One region of the Chryseobacterium pyrolae genome, then DNA from elsewhere that is predicted to be linked to it. Evidence: riboswitches for the same ligand, from Rfam matches in the RefSeq annotation. Region 1 holds a riboswitch; each other region holds the start of a gene.
The links. Region 1 has a riboswitch for S-adenosylmethionine ahead of NZD88_RS10895 (alpha/beta fold hydrolase). Riboswitches for the same ligand answer to the same signal wherever they lie in the genome.
Positions count from the first base shown of each region.

Region 2: another riboswitch for S-adenosylmethionine. It lies ahead of NZD88_RS12040 (TonB-dependent receptor plug domain-containing protein); the one in region 1 lies ahead of NZD88_RS10895 (alpha/beta fold hydrolase).
Region 3: another riboswitch for S-adenosylmethionine. It lies ahead of NZD88_RS12395 (TonB-dependent receptor plug domain-containing protein); the one in region 1 lies ahead of NZD88_RS10895 (alpha/beta fold hydrolase).
Region 4: another riboswitch for S-adenosylmethionine. It lies ahead of NZD88_RS10170 (SusC/RagA family TonB-linked outer membrane protein); the one in region 1 lies ahead of NZD88_RS10895 (alpha/beta fold hydrolase).

Region 1 covers NZ_JANZQH010000004.1:251,426-256,504, reverse strand. Annotated here, with positions in the region: gene NZD88_RS10900 (ACT domain-containing protein) at 48-1,586, opposite strand; gene NZD88_RS10895 (alpha/beta fold hydrolase) at 1,583-2,584, opposite strand; SAM riboswitch class I at 2,646-2,752, opposite strand; gene NZD88_RS10890 (MGH1-like glycoside hydrolase domain-containing protein) at 2,940-5,079, shown strand, end outside.
Region 2 covers NZ_JANZQH010000005.1:116,235-121,313, forward strand. Annotated here, with positions in the region: gene NZD88_RS12040 (TonB-dependent receptor plug domain-containing protein) at 278-3,016, opposite strand; SAM-I-IV-variant riboswitch at 3,306-3,404, opposite strand; gene NZD88_RS12045 (outer membrane beta-barrel family protein) at 3,526-5,079, shown strand, end outside.
Region 3 covers NZ_JANZQH010000005.1:197,737-202,815, reverse strand. Annotated here, with positions in the region: gene NZD88_RS12400 (alpha-amylase family glycosyl hydrolase) at 1-2,626, shown strand, start outside; SAM riboswitch class I at 2,736-2,844, shown strand; gene NZD88_RS12395 (TonB-dependent receptor plug domain-containing protein) at 2,943-5,079, shown strand, end outside.
Region 4 covers NZ_JANZQH010000004.1:110,006-115,084, forward strand. Annotated here, with positions in the region: gene NZD88_RS10155 (hypothetical protein) at 1-734, shown strand, start outside; gene NZD88_RS10160 (transposase) at 847-1,281, shown strand; gene NZD88_RS10165 (hypothetical protein) at 1,278-1,502, shown strand; SAM riboswitch class I at 2,090-2,187, shown strand; gene NZD88_RS10170 (SusC/RagA family TonB-linked outer membrane protein) at 2,271-5,079, shown strand, end outside.

The sequences.
Region 1 (5,079 bases):
CAATGATTGCTAGACTGTTACATTGCTATATTGTTACATTATTAATATTATTTAGTTTCACTTACTCTTAAAATATCACCGAAAACTCCTCTTGCAGTTACCTGAGCTCCGGCACCGGCTCCCATGATTACAATCGGGTTTTCTCCATAGCTTTCTGTATAAATCTCAAAGATAGAATCTGACCCTTTAAGCTGCCCTAAAGCAGAACTTCCCGGTACAGAAACCAATTTCACATCAAGCTGACCTTTGTCTTTCTGAAGGTCTCCGTGAAGGTCTCCTACATAACGAAGCACGTGTCCAGGCTCTTGCCCTTCTTTGATTTTCTGGTATTCTTCATCCAGCTCATCCAGCCTTGAGATAAATTCATTTTTATCTACTGATAAAAGATTTTCCGGAATTAAATTTTGGATATCGATATCCTGGAATTCATTGATCAGGTCTAGTTCTCTGGCCAGGATCAACAGTTTTCTTGCCACATCATTTCCCGAAAGGTCTTCCCGAGGATCAGGTTCTGTATACCCTTTTTCCATTGCTTCTCCGATGATGGTTGAAAACTTATCGTTTCTCACAGAGAAGTTATTAAAGATATAGCTCAATGAACCGGAGAATACCCCTTTGATCCTTGTGATATTTTCTCCTGAAAGATGTAATAATTTTATGGTGTCAATTAGCGGAAGCCCCGCCCCTACATTGGTTTCATACAGGTATCGTCTGTTGTTTTTACTCAACGTATATCTTAGTTTACGATATTCCTCGATGGGAAGTGTATTGAAAATTTTGTTAGAAGAAACCAGGTCAAACCCATTTTCAGCCAGGGCGTGATAGTTTTTTACAAAATCTTTGCTCGCTGTATTATCTACGACGATCAGGTTTTCCAGCTGATTTTCTTTGGAAAAGTTGATCAGTTCTTCAACATTTGATGGATGTTGTGCTGTTAAAACCTCATCATTCCAATCTGCATTAAAACCTTTTTTATTGAAAGCAATTTTTCTGGAATTGGCTACTGCTACTACTTTAAGGTCAATTTTCTTACGTCTTCTGATTTCTTCAGAAGATTGTAAGACCTGTTCTATTAAAGTCTTTCCAACATTTCCATGACCGATAATTGCTAAATGAACGGTTTTTGGTTTTTTGAAAATTTCAGATTCAATAACATTTTTCGTTTTCTCATCCTGTGACGAGGTCACTACAATATTCACTCTGTTTTCTCCTGCAACCTGGTTTAAAAGAAGGGGAAAAACATTATTTCTGGCCAGTTCTCCCAAAACTTTATTGAAATCTTCCGCTACAAATCCAAGTACGGAAACATTATTGATGCTATAGATTTGTGAAACTTTTCCTGATTTTCTTTCTTCTTCAAATTCATCAATAAGACAAGCAACTGCTTTTTCTGCATCTGCCTCATTGACCAGAATAGAAAGCCCATTTTCAATGGCCTGCTGGGAGATCACCCCTACACTGATTCGCGCTAAGGTAAGCGCCTTAAAAATTCTCCCGTCGATCCCGATTTCACCCAGGAAATCTTCTCCTTCAAATTTGATGATTGATCTGTTTTTTAAAAACTTGATTTCGTTCGCATTTCTCATCTGTTCCTAATTTTTTGTTTGTCATTGTCAGATAAAATTTCGCTTTCGCGCCATTCCATTCTAAAAATATTATGTATGATATTATTTAATTGTTCGTATTCCATTAAGAAGGCATCATGCCCGTGAATTGACTGTATTTCATGATAGAAAACATCTTTCTTTTTCTCTTTCAGGTGCTCAAAGCACATTCGGATTTCTGAAGCTGGAAAGAATAAATCGGTATCTACAGCGATCAGGTGCATTCGTGCTCCTATTTTCTCCAGTTTAGAATTGTCCGTATTGATATTCATCAGCAGGTGATTCATCAGCTTGTATGAATTCAAACTAAACCTTTCGTTTAATGAATTCCCGTGATAAATGAGCCAATCTTCTGACTCTAAGCGCTGATTTTCATGATGATATCTGTTTTGAAACCTGTTGTTTAAGGACTGTGGAGTTCTGTAACACAGCATAGCGTGAATTCTTGCTTTCTGCAAGGGTTCATCGTTTCCGTTCAGCAGAAATTTCTGAACCAGACACTGGGCGTGAAGCCAGTCATGAGTTTTAAGATCGCAGGCAATGGGGATAAATATCTCAGCGAGTTGTGGCTGCTTGGCAAGCATTTCCCAGGCAATTCCTCCTCCGAGAGAACCTCCAATAATGGCATATAAGTTTTTGATATGTAAAGCTTCAAGACCTTTCAAAAATATTTCTGCAATATCTGAAGGGGTGAAGTCTTCGTATTCGTCAATTAAAAAATGATCATATCCGTTTCCGGGGATATTGAAACAGAGAACGGTGTATGTATTCGTATCGATTGTCTTATTTTCACCGATCAATTGTTTCCACCATCCTTTTTCTCCGGAAACATTCGAATTTCCGGTCAACGCATGATTGACCAATATAATGGGTGCTGTAAACAGGTCTTTCCCGAAGATCTGATAGCTCAACGGGATATGGTATTCCTTTTGGGAATAAGTCTGATACGAAAGATTAATATAGTTTAGTTCTGTTTTCAATTCTATTATTATTTTAATACAATTGAAAATGCCACAGGAAATGGCTGAAAAGAACTTCAGTAAGTTATCTGTCCAAAATAAATTGGTAGAACGTAGCACCTTCTTTGCTTGCACAAAGGGTTGCTAAGGTTTCATAGGGTCTAATCCCTCAACCTTTCTTGATAACATTTTCAATATTTGAATGAACGCTCTGCAAAGATATGTCTTTCTTTCTAATTTTTCAAGAAAAAATATTTAATATTAAAAAATCCTGTAATGATAAGTGTTTCAAGGCTATGTTAAGAATTCTTCAGATGAAAGGAATTGGAATTATTTTTCAAAAAAACTACCTTCGTATTGAAAAAAGTGATGAAATATGATTGTTGAGAAAGAAAGATTACAAGATTCCAAATGGAAAAACTGGGGTCCATACGTAAGCAACCGGCAATGGGGAAATGTACGTGAAGACTACAGCCCGAACGGAAATGCATGGCATTACGCTAACCATAATAACGCAGAAAGCTACGCCTACAGATGGGGAGAAGAAGGCATAGCCGGGATTTCCGATGTAAAGCAGATCTTCTGTTTTGCGTTTTCATTCTGGAACAAAAAAGATAAAATAGTAAAAGAACGTTTCTTCGGTCTGAGCAACCCTCAGGGTAACCACGGAGAGGATATCAAGGAGATTTTTTATTACCTGGACAATACACCCACCCATAGCTATATGAAAATGGTGTATAAATATCCAATCAATGCATTCCCATATGACGATCTTGTTGCTGAAAACGGAAGACGCAGCAAACAGGAACCTGAATACGAGATTTTTGATACCGGAATTTTTGACAATGATGACTATTTCGATATTTTCATTGAATACTGTAAAGCCGATCACAATGATATTCTGGCCAGAGTAACGGTTCACAACAGAAGTAAGCAGGATGCTCCTATCGTTATAGCTCCTACTGCATGGTTCAGAAATAACTGGAAATGGGGCTACAACACCTATAAAGGACAGATGAATGCTTCTTACGACGGATGCATCGATATTAACCATGACAGCATTTCAATCAAAAAGCTCTATTCGAGAAACCTGGCTGCGAAAAGTGCTTTCTGTGAAAATGAGACCAATGCACCAAAGTTATATGGGGCCCCCTATACCGGGAATACTTATTTTAAGGATGGAATCAATGATCATATCGTTTACGGAAGTAATACGGTAAATGCTGAAAAAAGAGGGAGCAAAGCTTCTTTTATAATTGATGAAATCATTGAAGCAGGACAATCTAAGACTTTTGATTTCAGATTATGTCCTAATGAGACGGATGAACCGTTTAATCAATTTGACGAGGTCTTTACTACAAGAATTGCTGAAACCAACGAATTTTATCAGGAGGTTCAGAGTGAAACGACAAACGAGGATGAAACAAATGTCCAGCGGCAGGCTTTTGCAGGACTGCTTTGGAATAAACAATTCTATCATTATAATGTCGGGAAATGGCTGAAAGGCGATCCGAATCATAATGCGCCAAGAAACTTCAATGATTATGTAAGAAATACGGAATGGAATCATCTTCACAATAAGGATATTATATCTATGCCTGACAAATGGGAGTATCCATGGTATGCAACCTGGGATCTGGCGTTTCACTGCGTTCCTTTTTCTATCATTGATGCTGAATTTGCCAAGGGACAACTTCTTCTTTTAACCAAGGAATGGTATATGCACCCGAATGGACAGCTTCCTGCTTATGAATGGAACCTGAGCGATGTGAATCCGCCGGTACATGCATGGTCCTGCTTCAGGGTTTTTAAAATTGATGAAAAGCAAAACGGTAAACCCGATCTTTTATTTCTTGAAAAGGTTTTCCAGAAACTTCTCCTGAATTTCACCTGGTGGGTCAACCGGAAGGATCAAAGTGGTAACAATATTTTTGGTGGCGGTTTCCTTGGACTGGATAATATCGGAGCTTTTGACCGTAATATGGAACTGAAAGACGGGCAACATCTTGAACAAGCGGACGGAACGAGCTGGATGGCCATGTACGCGCTTAATATGATGCGTATTGCCATGGAACTCGCCCAGTACTATCAGGTGTATGAGGATATGGCTATTAAGTTCTTTGAACATTATCTGTATATCGCGGAAGCAATGGAAAACTTAGGGGATGGCAAAGAAGGCTTATGGAATGAGGAAGACGGCTTTTTCTATGATGTGCTGCAACTGGGTAACGGCGAAAGTGTTTCTTTAAAATTAAGAAGTATTGTGGGGTTGATTCCAATGTTTGCCGTAGAAATCATAGACCATAAACTATTGGATAAGATGCCTAATTTCCAGGCTAGGATGGAATGGGTATTAAAAAATAAGCCCGAGCTAACGAAACTGGTTTCGCACTGGGATGAGGAAGGACAGGGCAGAAAACACCTGATGAGTATCTTACGTAAGAACCGACTGACAAAGGTTTTGAGGAGAATGCTTGACGAGAATGAATTTTTAAGTTCTTACGGAATCCGTGCGA
Region 2 (5,079 bases), on a different contig from region 1:
AAAAAATCAAATGATTTTTTAAGTTGTAGGTCTTAAAGCGAAGCTAAAACTAAATATTCTTAAAAGCTTAACAGAATCTTAATGGTTTGAATTTTTTCTCTCACAGATGAACGAGCAAAAGTAAAAATCTGCATCATCTGATTAATCTGCGTGAAATTTTAAAATTATTTGATCTCTATCCATTTCCAAGTTTTGTAATTGATCCCTTTTGTTATTCATCCAAACAAAAAAACAGAGAATGAATCTCTGTTTTTTTTTGCTTTATCTTATTTATTTTTTAAAATTTAAATTCTACTCTCGCGAAAACGAAACGTCCTCCTATCCCGTATTGAGAAACCTGTCTGGAATACACAAACTGGTTATCAGCAGTCAATGAACTTATATTTGGGCTTTTGGAAGGCAGTATATTGAATATGTTATTGCTTCCTACCGTCACCGAAATATTCTTGTTAAAATCATATCCTACAGAAAGATCGGTCACAATACGGTCATTTAAAACAAAATGCTCTCTACTTTCTGTAACTCCGTCAAAATTGGCATCCAGCACATCAGCATCTGTCACTTTTCCAAAGTAGGAATTTCTAAGAGCAACCGTAAGTGCAGAGAATTTCAGGGTATTAGCAAGGGTTGCTTTTATGTGCGGTACAGCTTCTTCAAAATAGACTCTGTTCGGTTCAGAGAAATAATTATCGATCTGGCTTACCAGTTTAGGAGAGGCATGAATATCACCAATCCTTTTGGTCTGATTCAGGTTAAGCCCCAGATTATTTTCCAGAGATATTCCCTCCGAAATCCTTGAATTCTGAGAGATGGTGATATCCAATCCTTTGGTTTGGGAATCTACCGCATTGGCAAAGAAATTCGCAGCACTGGCTCGCGCGATATCAAAAGCACTTTGCAATACCTGATCATCAGGGTTGTTAATCTTGTCTGGACGGAAAAATAAATCGGTAAGCACTACTCTATCTTTAATCTTGATCAGATAGGCATCTGCTGTAAAGACCAGACTTAAAGCTGGAATCTTCCAGGTAATCCCCGTACTGTAAGACTGTGAAGTTTCCTGCTTCAATTTTGGAATTCCTAAGGCCTGAGCTGCTTCAGAATTATTTCTAAAAGTCCCGACTTGTGTTGTTTTTCCCTGCTGGATCAATGTAGACGTGGAGCTGTAGTAAATCTGTGCTAAAGAAGGCGCCCTGAATCCTGTGGAAACCGCTCCTCTCCAGTTAAAATTTTTAGCCAGTTTTACATTCGTGGCTACTTTATAATTAAAGGTAGAACCAAAGTCGGAATAGTTTTCGTACCGTACCGCTCCTTCTACCAACCACCAATCAGTCGGCTCAATTTCCACATCAGCATATGCTGCAACACTGTTTCTGCTTCCTGAAGCTGCATTATCCGGACTGAAACCTGGAAACACCTGTGATCCCGCAGGTCTTGTAACTCCAAAAAAGTCAGTCGCTTTTTCATTGTCAGGAGTAGCACCAGTCACTACACGTCCAAAAATATCATAGGAAACATAAGAGTTTTCATTTCCTGCATTCACTTTATAGTTTTCATAACGGTATTCTCCTCCGAAGGCTACGTTCAGGCCGTGAAGGACATCATATTTTTTTGAGAAATCCAGATTCAGGGTATTTTGTAAAAATTCAGAACCTCCTGCTTTAAAAGTTCTGGGTGAGCTGTCTCCCAGAGAGGCATTAAATGTATTGACGACCCCGAAATTAAAAGCATTCTTCCCGAAAGTATTGCTCAAATCTACATTCCAGCCGTTCCATTTCCCTTTGATCCCTCCGGCTAAGGAATAATCATTCACATTGGCTTCAATCTGCGGCAAATATCCATTGGGAGTAATGGCATTGATATTCCTTTCTGTGTTGGGAAGACGGTAAAATCCTCCGGCATTTCCCAAACGATAACTATACCCTCCAAAGGAATAGACTTTCCAGTCTTCATTCACCGGAATTTCAGAATTGAAAAAAAGCTGTCCTGACTGCAGCTTGGACTGTCCTGCCCTCAGACTGAAATCCTTTCTCTCCAACCCTCTGTAAGTAAGCTCCTGGTCCGTAAAGTCTTTTCCTAGTAAACCCTGCAATGCAGCAATGCTGTTGGCTCCTGATATTTGATTCTTAAAATCCTGTGAAAAATAACCAACCTGAGAGGCATACTGCTTGACGGTATTGATGATCTGTTGACTGTTGAAAGTATTGGTAATGTTTTTATACAGTCCATCGATATTCACTCCATCCTGTAATGCCCGGTAATTAATAGCATTATAAGCATTATAAATATTACCTTCTCGTACACCCGCTCTTGAATACGGATCACGGTATTGTACGGATCCTGTTACATTAATGAAGCCTTTCTCACCAATTTTCGCTCCATAGTTCAGATCGGCTGAAATGGTCTGTCCGTCTATTCCTGCGGAAAAATTATTGGCGACCGGAGAAGCGTATCCCCCAAGGAAAACCTGTCCTGACAGTCCCAACCTTCTTTTAAGACCCAAATTCACGACTCCGGCAATGGCATCAGAGCCGTATTGTGCAGAAGCTCCGTCTCTTAGTACTTCAATTTTCTCCAGGGCAAATGCAGGAATAGCATTAAGGTCCGTCCCTACCGAGCCTCTCCCGGGAGTCAATGTAACATTGATAAGAGAAGACTGATATCTTCTTTTTCCATTAAGCAGGACCAGAACCTGATCCGGACCCAGTCCTCTGAGAAGGGCAGGATCTACAAAATCGGTTCCGTCATTGACCGTATGTGAGGTAGAAGAAAATGAAGGCACCACATAGTTGAGGGCCTGACTTATATTATTAACAGGACTTTGTCTTAAGATTTTTGAGATATTGATGATATCTACCGGAACCGGAGTTTCTGTAAGAGATCTTCCGGATCCCCTCGACCCCAGAATAACTACATCATCGATCTTTTTGGATGATGCCGAATCCGACTGTCCAAAGTAAAATACTGAAATGAGTGCCGCTGAAGCTATGATTGTTTTTTTCTGAAAATTGCGCATGTGTTTTCTATTTTTTTATTACTGATTGTTTGTTTGATTTTTGGCAATAGTATTCCCGTAACCTTATTTTAAGGTTACCGTGAAAAGCCTGAATGTTGGGTTTATTTTTTAAAGAAGTCTAAAAACAACAACACATGCGCATGTGAAAATGGCATGAAAAGAGGTCAGAATAATGAAGGGACACTTCATGATCTGAGAAACGAAAATTTAAATTGGTCTTGTGGTTTCCCTTGTCTTTAAACATTGATTTTATTTTTAAAACAAAAATGTCAAGATGGGTAGAAAATAGAGAATAAACATTTTTTCCGGGCATACCGGCTTATCTATTTTAGCACCTTGCTTGTTTTTGCAGGTTGCTATCCCATCTATGAGATTCTTGATAATTACACGGCAAAGATATAATTATTTCGGAATAAAAAAAATAATTGCTTAAAAATTTAACTTTTCGCAAATTTTACCGTAACAAATTGTTCTTTTTTACGTCTAACTGAACAGTAGTAAAAAACATTATGAAAAAAACTATATTAGCTTTATCCCTGTTGGGATCTTTTTTTGCCTATTCGCAAGAGAAGAGCAGCAATAATGCAGAGAAGGAAAAGCAAATTGAAGGCGTAGTTATTACGAAAACTAAAAAAGCCGTTGAACAGAAAGCAGATCGTACGATTTTTGACTTTTCTGAACAGCCACAGCTGAATAACGGTAACGTTCTGGAAGGGATTAAAAAACTTCCCGGATTGGTGGCTACCGATATTGCAGGAATGATGTATCAGGGTAAAATCCTGGATGTGTACCTGAACGGAAGACCTCTAAATATTACCTCCAATGAATTAAATTCTTTCCTTGAAGGAATGCCTGCCAATTCGGTAGAAAAAATTGAAGTAATTACGCAGCCGGGAGCAGAATTCCCTGCCACTTCAGGAGGAGCAATCATGAATATCATTACGAATAAAAACGCTAATAAGTATTTAACGGCAACCTATTCGGGAAACTACTCATTTACCAACTACGATAAGTTCAGAAGCAGAACAACGCATTCTGTGAATCTGAATGCAAGAAATAAACTATTCGGCTGGCAGCTGAATGTGGGTCAGAATTACCGTGAAAGTATGCTGAACGGTGATCAGGACGTAATTCTTCATAACAATACCGACAGAATAGGACGTGGGTATTTTGCGAAATCAGGTCTTACTTTTGATCTTGGACAGGACAGATTATTGGTGAACTACGATATTTACCACAACAATAACGACAACTATACCGCAAGTAGAGGGCTTGCCGATATCCTTGTCAACCTTAATCCTATCACCTATCGGGAAGCTGATTATCAAGCATCGGATGTGGCTCATACCAACAATCTAAGACAAGAAGGGGTCGTGACGTATCAGAAGCGTTTCAGCGACAAGTCTCAAAAGCTGGACTTCCAGTTTGGATATACGAAATCTGACAGTAAGTTTGCTCAGGATAATTTTTTCCAGGAAGGTAATTATACTGATAACGGGCAATTTTTCCGTAATGCCGGGATTAATGATGTTCTTAATAATAAATCGGATATGAGGATCGCGAATTTCAAGGTCGATTATTCTCAACCGATAAAACTTCTGGATGGCGGGAAAGTGAGTTTAGGCGGTTTATATGAAAGACAGGATTATGATACGGAAAGTAAAGGGCTTACCAATTTAGAATATCAGAGGCAAACAGCTTCTACTTATCTTGAATTTCAGGCAAAACTTAAGAAGTTTGACTTTATTTTAGGCACCCGTGCTGAAAATTATGATATTTCAGGGATTACAAGAACAATAAAGGACGGCGCTGTTCTTGAAAGAGATCTTACAACATTTAATAAGTTTAAGCTTTTTCCTAATGCCAGCGTACAATACAACCTGATGAACCAGGTTTACATTGCAGCGAACTACAACAAAAAGATCAGCCTTCCGAGTATTTCTGCCCTGAACCCGAATAACGTAACGTTTGGCAGCCCGAATACACAGGTCACGGGTAACCCGGATCTTCAGCCTACGATCTTTGATAATTATGAATTAAAAGTATCAGCTTTTGACTATGCT
Region 3 (5,079 bases), on a different contig from region 1:
GGATTGTCCTACCAACGGAAGCTGGAACAATTCCAATGAACTGAATAAGCTCAGTTATAATTCCGGGACCGATACCTATTCTTTAACCATAACTCCTACTGCTTTTTTCGGAAGAACAGGAATAGGCAGGTTCGGGTTTCTGTTAAAAGATAAAACAGGCTCCCATCAAACCTCACCGGATATTTTTGTCAATGTTGGTATTTTAAACTTAAGCTTAACCAATCCTGTAGCCAATAGCCTGACCACGGTTCCGGCAGGAAACTCTATAAATATTACGGCAACAACCAACGTTAATGCCACATTTCAGTTAAAGGCAAACGGAACAGTGGTGAATTCTACCTCTACTCCTTCACAGTCTTATAATTACAGTTATACGGTAACTCAGGACGCCAACATGGAGCTGATTGCAACAGACACTAATTCAAACTCAAAAAATGCTGCTTTCATCCTACAGACTCCCAGAACAGTAATTTCGGAAGCAATTCCCAACTGGATCAGACAGGGAATTAATTACCTTCCTACAGATCAGACAAAAGTGGGTCTCGCCCTGTATGCCCCTCATAAAAATTTTGTCCATGTCATCGGAAGCTTCAATAACTGGGCAGTGAATGACACGTATTTAATGAAAAGGGACACCACAAATCCGGATCTTTACTGGATCGAATTAAATGGTCTGACTCCACAACAATTATATACTTTCCAGTACAGAACCAATGATCTGAAAAAAGTAGCAGACCCTTATTCGCCACAGATTTTATCTTCCTATGATGATCAGTGGATCTCAAGTTCTACCTATCCGAACCTGCCAACGTTTCCTGCAGGACAGGACTTCGAAGTTTCAGTATTTAAAACCGGACAGGCTCCTTATAACTGGCAGATGACCAATTTTCAAAGACCAGCTAAAGAAAACCTGGTGGTGTATGAATTATTACTGAGGGATTTTACGCAGGAAAAAAACTGGCAGTCACTGATCAACAAGATCTCTTATTTAAAAAATTTGAATATCAATGCCATCGAGCTGCTTCCCATTATGGAATTTGAAGGAAACCTTTCGTGGGGCTACAATACTTCTTTCCATTACGCATTAGACAAAGCTTACGGAACTCCTGAAAAATTCAAAGAATTTGTCGATCTGTGTCATCAGAACGGGATTGCTGTTATTTTAGACATTGCCTTTAACCATGCAACGGGACGTTCTCCTCTGGCGAGACTCTGGAATATTGATGCCGATGGTGACGGTTATGGTGAAATAGCGGCTAATAATCCTTATTTCAACCAGGTTCCCAAGCATTCCTATAATGTGTTTAATGATTTCAACCATACAAGTCCTTCAACTCAATATTACGTTGAAAGAAGCCTTCAGCAATGGCTGACTGAATATCATATCGATGGATTCCGTTGGGATCTTACTAAAGGATTTACCCAAAACTGCTCTGAAAATGATGAAGTCTGTACCAATGCTTACCAGCAGGACAGGGTAGACATTATGAAACAGTATGCTGACAAACAATGGGCTATCGATCCGAACTCCTATATGATTTTCGAACATTTGGGAACAGATGCAGAAGAACAGCAGTGGGCGAACTACAGAATAGCGGAAGGAAAAGGAGTAATGCTGTGGAATAAGCAGACCGATCCATATAATCAGAATACGATGGGCTATAAGGATAACAGCAATTATGACAGAATGAACCACAGTCTTCACGGGTTTACCAATATGAGCGCAGTGGGATACGGGGAAAGTCATGATGAAGAAAGATTAATGTTTAAGAACCTTGCCTATGGAGCTGTTAACGGAAGTTACAATGTGACCAATTTGAACACTGCCTTAGAAAGAATGAAAACATTCGGGGCTACATTTTTTACCATTCCCGGACCGAAAATGATCTGGCAGTTTGGAGAATTAGGCTACGAATTCAGTATCAACCGTTGTGCAAACGGAACGATCAGCAGCGGATGCAGAACCGATGAAAAACCTGTTGCCTTTACATTAGGCTATGATACCAATGCAAACAGAAAAGCGGTATATGATACCTGGGCTAAAATTATCAATATCAGAAATAGCCATCAGGTTTTCAAATCTAAAACATACACGATAGAATCCAACAACCTTACCAATGATCCTGAAGGACTGATCACAAGGATTTATGTGTATGATAATGCAATAAGTGGAATGAAAAACGTTGTGGTGCTGGCTAATTATACCACTTCCGCACAAAATGTTGTTCCCTATTTCCCTTATGCAGGGCAATGGCAGAACCTGATGGATAATACGATCTCGAATTTTGCTTCTACCACAGCTCCTATTATGCTACAGCCCGGAGAGTTCAGAATTTTTGGAAATTATGCAGGTGCCTTATCAACATCTGATGTGAATGCAGCTAATAAACTATCACTTCAGATTGCAGATAATCCGGTAAAGAATGGATTGGTAAAATTGATCTATCATAAAGCAAAGAATGGGGAAATCGCCATCTTTGATATGGACGGTAAAAAACTGGATTCATTTAAGTTAAATCAGGAAAACGGAACCTATGAATTGAAAGTAGGATATCCGCCAGGCACTTATCTGGTTCATCTACGTTCCGAAACAGGCACGGCAATTCAGAAGATGATGATTAAATAAATTGAAAAAAGAGGGATGATGAAAAGACATTATCCCTCTTTTTTATGTATAGTACAGAATATATAAATCTACTTTTTGTTAATTAAAAATATTAGTCTACTTTTGCAGCAGATTATCGAGAAAGGTGGAGGGATTTGGCCCTATGAAACCTTAGCAACCTGCACGTCTCTAAAAAGTGTAAAGGTGCTAATTCCAGCCCGTTGTGGGGAAGATGAACAAAGTCAATATTCTGGCAGCAATTCCATTTCTTGAAGTCTTTTATATCTGCGGATGAGCTCCGTGGAAGCATGTTATTATTAATTTACAAGAACAAAAGATGAAAAAATTAAGCCTGTCTGTTATACTCTTGGGATCTGTTTTGGTCAATGCGCAGGAACAGGAAAAAGGAACTCAGATTGAGGATGTAGTGATCGTAGGAAACCGGAATGCCAAAAGAACAAAACTGGAAACCCCGGTTCCGGTAGATATTATCAACATAGAAAAGCTGCAGAGATCTGCTCCGCAGACTACGGTTCAGGATCTTCTGAATTATGTGATCCCGTCATTTAATACAGTGAGGCAGTCCGCTTCTGACGGGACGGAACATATTGATCCCGTAACCTTAAGAGGAATGGGTCCTGATCAGGTTCTGGTCCTGATCAACGGAAAAAGAAGACACACCACTTCATTGGTCAATTATCAGAATACGGTCGGAAACGGATCTGTCGGAACAGACCTGAGTACAATCCCAGTAATTGCTATTGACAGGATAGAAGTTCTGAGAGATGGTGCAGCAGCACAATATGGTTCAGATGCCATTGCAGGAGTTGTGAATATTATTCTTAAAAAAGATATCGGAGCATCGGCATCGGCATCTTACGGAATTAGCGGCCGCAATGATGGAGAAACGTATCAGGCCGGAATCAACTACGGATCCTCTTTGGGAAAAAAAGACAGCTATGTCAATCTTTCCCTACAGTTGAGCCATAGAGGAAAAACCACGAGAACCCAAAATCATGACCTTGATATTTTCGGGGATAATTTTGCTTATGAATTTGCCGATGATCCTGACGCGGCCAGAGCAGCCGATGATCAAAAGATAAGAGAACTGGGACTCACCCGTGATGATTTTAATTTTCAGATCGGAGATGCTCAAATCAGACAGGCCCAACTGTTTTTTAATTCCGAATATCCTTTGAGTGAAAACTTCAGGCTGTATTCCTTCGGTGGTTTCAGCATGAAAGAAGGAAAAGGTTTTGGTTTCAGAAGGCTGCCAAGTGAAACATCCAATGTAGTTTCCTCCATTTATCCCAACGGATTTCAGGCTTCTCTGGGATCCCAGGTTTATGATTTTTCCTATGCTTTAGGAGCTAAATACAATGTCAATAACTGGCTGATTGATTTAAGCAATACTTTTGGAAGTAATACATTCAATTACAATGTAAACAATACCAATAATGCTTCTTTGGGGGCGAAATCTCCGACAAGTTTTTACGCAGGAGCACACAGTTTCCTTCAGAATACGGTCAATCTTGACGTTTCTAAAAATATCAATCAGTTCAATGTAGCATTTGGAGGAGAGTTCCGTTTTGAACAGTATGAGATCAAGCCCGGAGATGAAGCTTCTTACACCCGTTATGATATCAACGGAAATCCGGCTGGCCCAGACTCTAAGGTTGACGGAAACGGAGGTTCACAGTCATTTATCGGTTTTTCACCGGATAATGCTTTGAAAAAAGCCAGGCATTCAGCGGCAGTATATGCAGATGTTTCTTATGATCTTGCTAAAAAATTAAATATAGATCTGGCTGGGAGATTTGAAAACTATTCAGACTTTGGAAATACCCTGAACGGAAAACTGGCCGTGAGATATGAATTTGTAAAAAACTATGCTATACGGGCGGCTGTCGGAACAGGTTTCAGGGCTCCCTCCCTTCAGCAGCAGTATTTTAATAATTCCTATGCGGATATTTCCACTTCAGGATCGGGAATTGTGACAAAAGGAATTTTTAGGAATGACAGTGATGCCGCCAGAGCGCTGGGATTTGATAAATTAAAGCAGGAAACATCAGTAAATGCAAGTGCCGGATTTGCTCTAAAGCCTGCCAACAGGCTGCTTGTTACTATTGATGGCTATTGGATCAGAGTGAAAGACAGAATTGTGATCACTAGCAATATTACAGATCCAAGACTGGCTGAGTATAATGTAGAAAGCGGAAGGTTTTTTGCCAATGCAATTGATACCGAAACAAAAGGTGTTGATGTGGTGGTTACCTATGACTGGAAATTGGGTGCTGGAAATTTAAATATCAATCTGGCAGGAAATTATACAGAAACAAAGATCAAAGATTTTCATTTTCCTGAAAAATTAGTACCTGCCCAAAATGAATTCTTCGGGCCGGACCAGATCAATATCATCGAAACCCTGTCTCCAAAAACAAAAGCTTCCCTGGGACTGAATTATGCCATTGGAA
Region 4 (5,079 bases), 140 kb from region 1:
GAACCATGAGTGTGCCATATACAGGAGGAAATGGAGGTGTTTATGCTGCGCAGGCTATTGGCCCTGTCAACGGGCTTACCGCAACGCTGGCTGCCGGAAATTTTAATGTCGGATCAGGAATTCTTACATATACAGTGTCAGGAATGCCTACCGCTTCAAGTCCTACACTTACTACTTTCCCGTTAGATATTGGAGGGCAGACCTGTAGTGCTACCGTAGGAGCCGGAGCTGTTATTGCCCCAGGAGAATTAGTATATTATCATTCTTCAATTCCACGTAAGACCACGTCGTTTCTTTTAAGCCAGTTTCTTAACGATCTTCCGATCATTAATAATACGTTCAGAGTGGATGCTTTCATCACTTCGCCTAATGCATTTGATTCGAATGGGTCCAATACCAATTTTGATCCGCGTCTTTATAATATTACAGCTGCCAATGCAAAAGTATGGGTTTCAGAAGTATCTACCCACACAGGAGATTCTCATGGTGCCAATTTATTAGTCTTTCCCAATAATTACGCACAATTTGATGACGGAGTGTATCTTACCTATGGCAGAAACGAGACCGTTACTTTTGACATTACTACTGCAGATAACAAATGGTATAGAGTCTATTATGCATTGCGTATAGATAATAAATCTTTTACAAGTGCAGGGAATGGGAATACGACTAATGATTCCAGTACTTTAGATAATACATTGGAGGTTTTCGTATCCATTCAGAGATTATATTAATTGAATGATTCATTGAATATTGGAAAGGGGAACTGTGGAAAGTTCTTCTTTCCTATTTTCAATAGATTAAAAGTAAGATCATATCTTAAAAAAATACAGGAAGGAGAATCTGATGAAATTTAATTTTAAAAATATTCATATTGGAGAATGCATAAGAGAAAGAGTTGAGGAAATGGAAATTTCAATGATCCGTATCTGCAGTTTTCATAAAGCTACTGAGGAAGAAATTAATGCAATGTATGCCCGCAAAGATCTGGATACAGAAGTTCTTCTCAGGTGGTGTAAACTCCTCGAATACGATTTTTTCAGAATTTATTGTCAGCATCTTATATTATTTGCTCCTGAAAACCACTCCCATCATATAGCATCAAACACCGGAACCTTTCCTCCTAATTTTAGGAAAAATGTATATACCAGACAGGTTGTAGATTTTATTTTAGAATTAATTAATACAGGACAGAAAACAAAATTTCAGGTCATAGAAGAGTATAGAATTCCCAAAACCACCCTGTATAAATGGATGAGTAAGTATAATGAGATGGAATGAAGAAGAAATATGAATTTGATTATTTATTAAATCAAGATAAAGCCCAGGTTGTAAAGCTGCTGGGACAGGAGTTTAACTTCTATCCATCCAATGTTTGGACATATGTTTTGGAAACGGGAAGCTTCTGGAGAAAAACGGTCATGTTTATATTTTACGAAAATGAAATAGTTTTTAAAATAGAAATAAAAAGAATGTATGGAAAGCTCAGGTCCAAATTATAAAAAAATATACTCCGACCTTATTTTTAAAAAGTATCCTGAAAAATATCAATCCTGTAGTTCCATTTTACAGAAAGAAGTTTTATCCACATTGGATGTCATTAAACTGAATCAAATAATTTTCACTTGTGAAAATCTGGAGACCTCATTATTTAATCAAAAAATGAGGTCTTATGATAGGGTGACGATCATGGAGATTTTAGAATATCAAAAGAAAAACAAGCTTAGTAATACAAAGGTGGCTGAGGAGTTTAAATTAAGCAGAAATTCAATAGCGAAATGGAAAAAAATAGAGATAAAGTAATGGCAATAAGATAATATTTAGCTGAAAATTATAAAAAATAATCAGAGTAATCTGAAAAATGACGTCATTGACGTCATTTTTTTATTATCAAATCTCATGGTATAGTTTCTCCATTGTGTTTACTGATATTTATCATGTGTAAGGAAATCGATAATGGTTTTAAGCCTCTATTTTTGTGGTTTTTACAATGTATTTAAGTTAATTTTTGAAAATCTATCATAAAAAAAATTAAAGTCTACTTGTTTTGTAGACTAATTGTTTTTAGCTTTGCAGACCTATTTCGATCGGCTTATAAAGAAAGATGGAGGGAACTGACCCTGTGAAGTCTTGACAACCTGCCCCTGTGCAAGGTGTTACATTCAGCCTTTAAAGGAAAAATAAGCATTTGGTTAATCGTATTTATCGATGCCCTTTGCTGACTTTTCTGCAAAGGGTTAATTTTTAATATATGATAAATAAAATTGATTATGATTAGTAAAGGTTTAATTAATTCTAAAATTTGGCTTCCACCAGTCGCTGTATTTTTCCTGGGGATGATCAGTGTACACGCACAGGAAGTCAAGCCCAAAAAAGATACGATCAAAGAAAAAGAAATCGATGAAGTGGTAGTGATAGCTTATGGTAAAGCGAAAAGAACAAGCTACACAGGTTCAATAGCCACCATCTCCAGCGATAAGATCAATAACAGACCTGTTACCAATATTACGAAAGCACTTGAAGGGCAGGTTGCAGGGGTTCAGGCTGTGAGTGCTTCGGGGCAACCGGGATCTACGGCTTCCATCAGGATAAGAGGTGTAGGTTCCATAAGCGCTTCAAGTGATCCTCTTTACGTAGTAGACGGAATTCCTTTTGACGGAAACATTAATTCCATCAGTCCTAATGATATAGAATCCATCAGTGTTTTGAAAGATGCTACGGCAAGTTCATTATACGGTTCAAGAGGAGCCAATGGAATCATCATTATTACAACGAAATCCGGCAAAAAAGGAGAATCAAGAGTTAATTTTAATATCAGCCAGGGATTTTCCAGCAGAGCGGTAAAAGATTATAAGCAAGTCAGTACAGATCAGTATTTTCAGCTGTATTGGGAAGCATTGAGGAATGGTTACAAATCTCCTCAGATATCTTCTCAGCAGGCAGGGCAGATGGCAAGTGACAACCTGGTTAATGCCCTTGGAATCAACCCTTACGGCGCTGCTTATCCAAAACCTGTAGGGGCGGACGGAAAACTTCTTCCCGGTGCAAAACCTTTATGGAATGATGACTGGCGGGATATTCTTCAAAGAACGGCTTCCAGAAGTCAGGTAGATTTTGATATCAGCGGAGGCAGTGAGAAAAGCAATTATTTCTTTTCATTGGGCTACTTAGATGATAAGGGAATTGCCATCGAGTCAGGTTTTCAAAAATTTGGAACGAGATTGAAAATCAATTCAGAAGTTAAAAAATGGTTGAATGCAGGCGTGAATTTAAGCTATACGAACAGTATCCAGAACGCACCGCCATCTTCAGATTCCAGACAGGACAATATTATTCAGGCTGCAAGAGTAGTTCCATCGTTCTATCCGTATTACGAAAGAAACGATGATGGAAGCTACAAGCTGAATGCAGAAGGGAACAGGATCTATGATTTCGGAAAGTACAGGCCTACCAGTGCTTTGCAAAATCAGAATGCAGCAGCAACGTTGCCTTTGGATAAAAATGAAAATAAAGAAGATAATTTCTCAGGAAAAGGATTTTTAGAATTTACCTTCCTACCCGAACTGAAATTTAAGACCAGTTTTTCTGTCGATTTAGTGAATTACAACGGACATTATTACTCGAATCCGCTTATTGGTGAAGGAAGTGAAATCGGGGGTTCTGTAACGAGATCAAACAGCAGAACACTTTCTTATACGACCAGTAATATTCTGACGTATGACAAGAAATTCGGGAAGCATCATATCAATATTTTAGGAGGTCAGGAATTTTATAAATATGATTTTCAGACGATTTCAGGTTCCAGAAGCCAGTTTTCTTTGCCTTACTATTATGAGCCTGATGCCGCAGCCTTATTGGGGAGTTTCAGTGGGAACAGTGACAAGTTTTCCCTGTTGAGCTTCCTAGGAAGAGCAGAATATGATTTTAACAATACCTACTTTTTATCAGTTTCAGGAAGGGCAGACGGTTCTTCAAGGTTCTTTGCCGATAACAGATGGGGGAAATTCTGGTCTGTGGGAGGTTCATGGAAAGTCTCGAATGAAGATTTTATCAAGGATTTAAATATCTTCAATCAGCTTACATTACGTGCAAGTTATGGTGGTCAGGGAAATGATAAATTACGGAGACCAAACGGATCTTCGCTTTATTATGCTTATCAGGAACTATACAAATTCTACAATAATCTGGGTGAGCCGGGAACCGTTCTTGAAAAAATACAGACGAATGATGTTAAGTGGGAAACCAATCTCAATTTAAACGTAGGTCTTGAGTTTGCCATTCTGAATAACAGGGTGAAAGGTAATATCGAATATTTTAAAAGAAAAAGTCAGGATCTTTTGTTTAATATGCCGGTGGCTCCATCTTTAGGAATCAGTGATTTCCCTTTTAATGTTGGAACGATACAGAATACAGGTTTTGAGTTTTCATTGTTCACAACTCCTATCAAAAATGATAATTTCCAATGGAATGTAGATCTGAATCTGAGCACATTAAACAATAAGATTACAAAGCTGCCAAAAGGAGCCGTTATAACCGGAACCAAGCGTTTGGATGTGGGAGGTTCTATATATGATTTTTATCTTCAGGAATGGAAAGGCGTAGATCCTTCCAACGGAAAGCCTTTGTGGAGATATATCTATCAGGATGCCAATGGAAATACAATAGACGGAACCACTTCCGAATATGCAAAAGCTACAAGAACTTTCCAGGGATCTGCCTTGCCTAAAGTGACCGGAGGGATTACCACAAGTATTGCTTACAAAAACTTTGATGTATCAGGATTACTGACGTTCAGCATCGGAGGAAAAATCCTGGATACAGATTATACGTCCTTGATGTCTAACGGAAGTTCCGGTGGACGTGCCTGGAGTGCAGAAATGCTGAACAGATGGACTCCGGAAAACCCGAACACGGATGTTCCTGCATTAAGTACAACAACGAACAACTGGAATTCTTCTTCTTCAAGATTTTTATATTCCGGAACCTATGCAAGACTTAAAAATGTGAGTTTGGGCTATACGCTTCCTTCAGATTATTTTGAAAAACTGGGCCTGAAAAAGTTTAGAATTTATGTTCAGG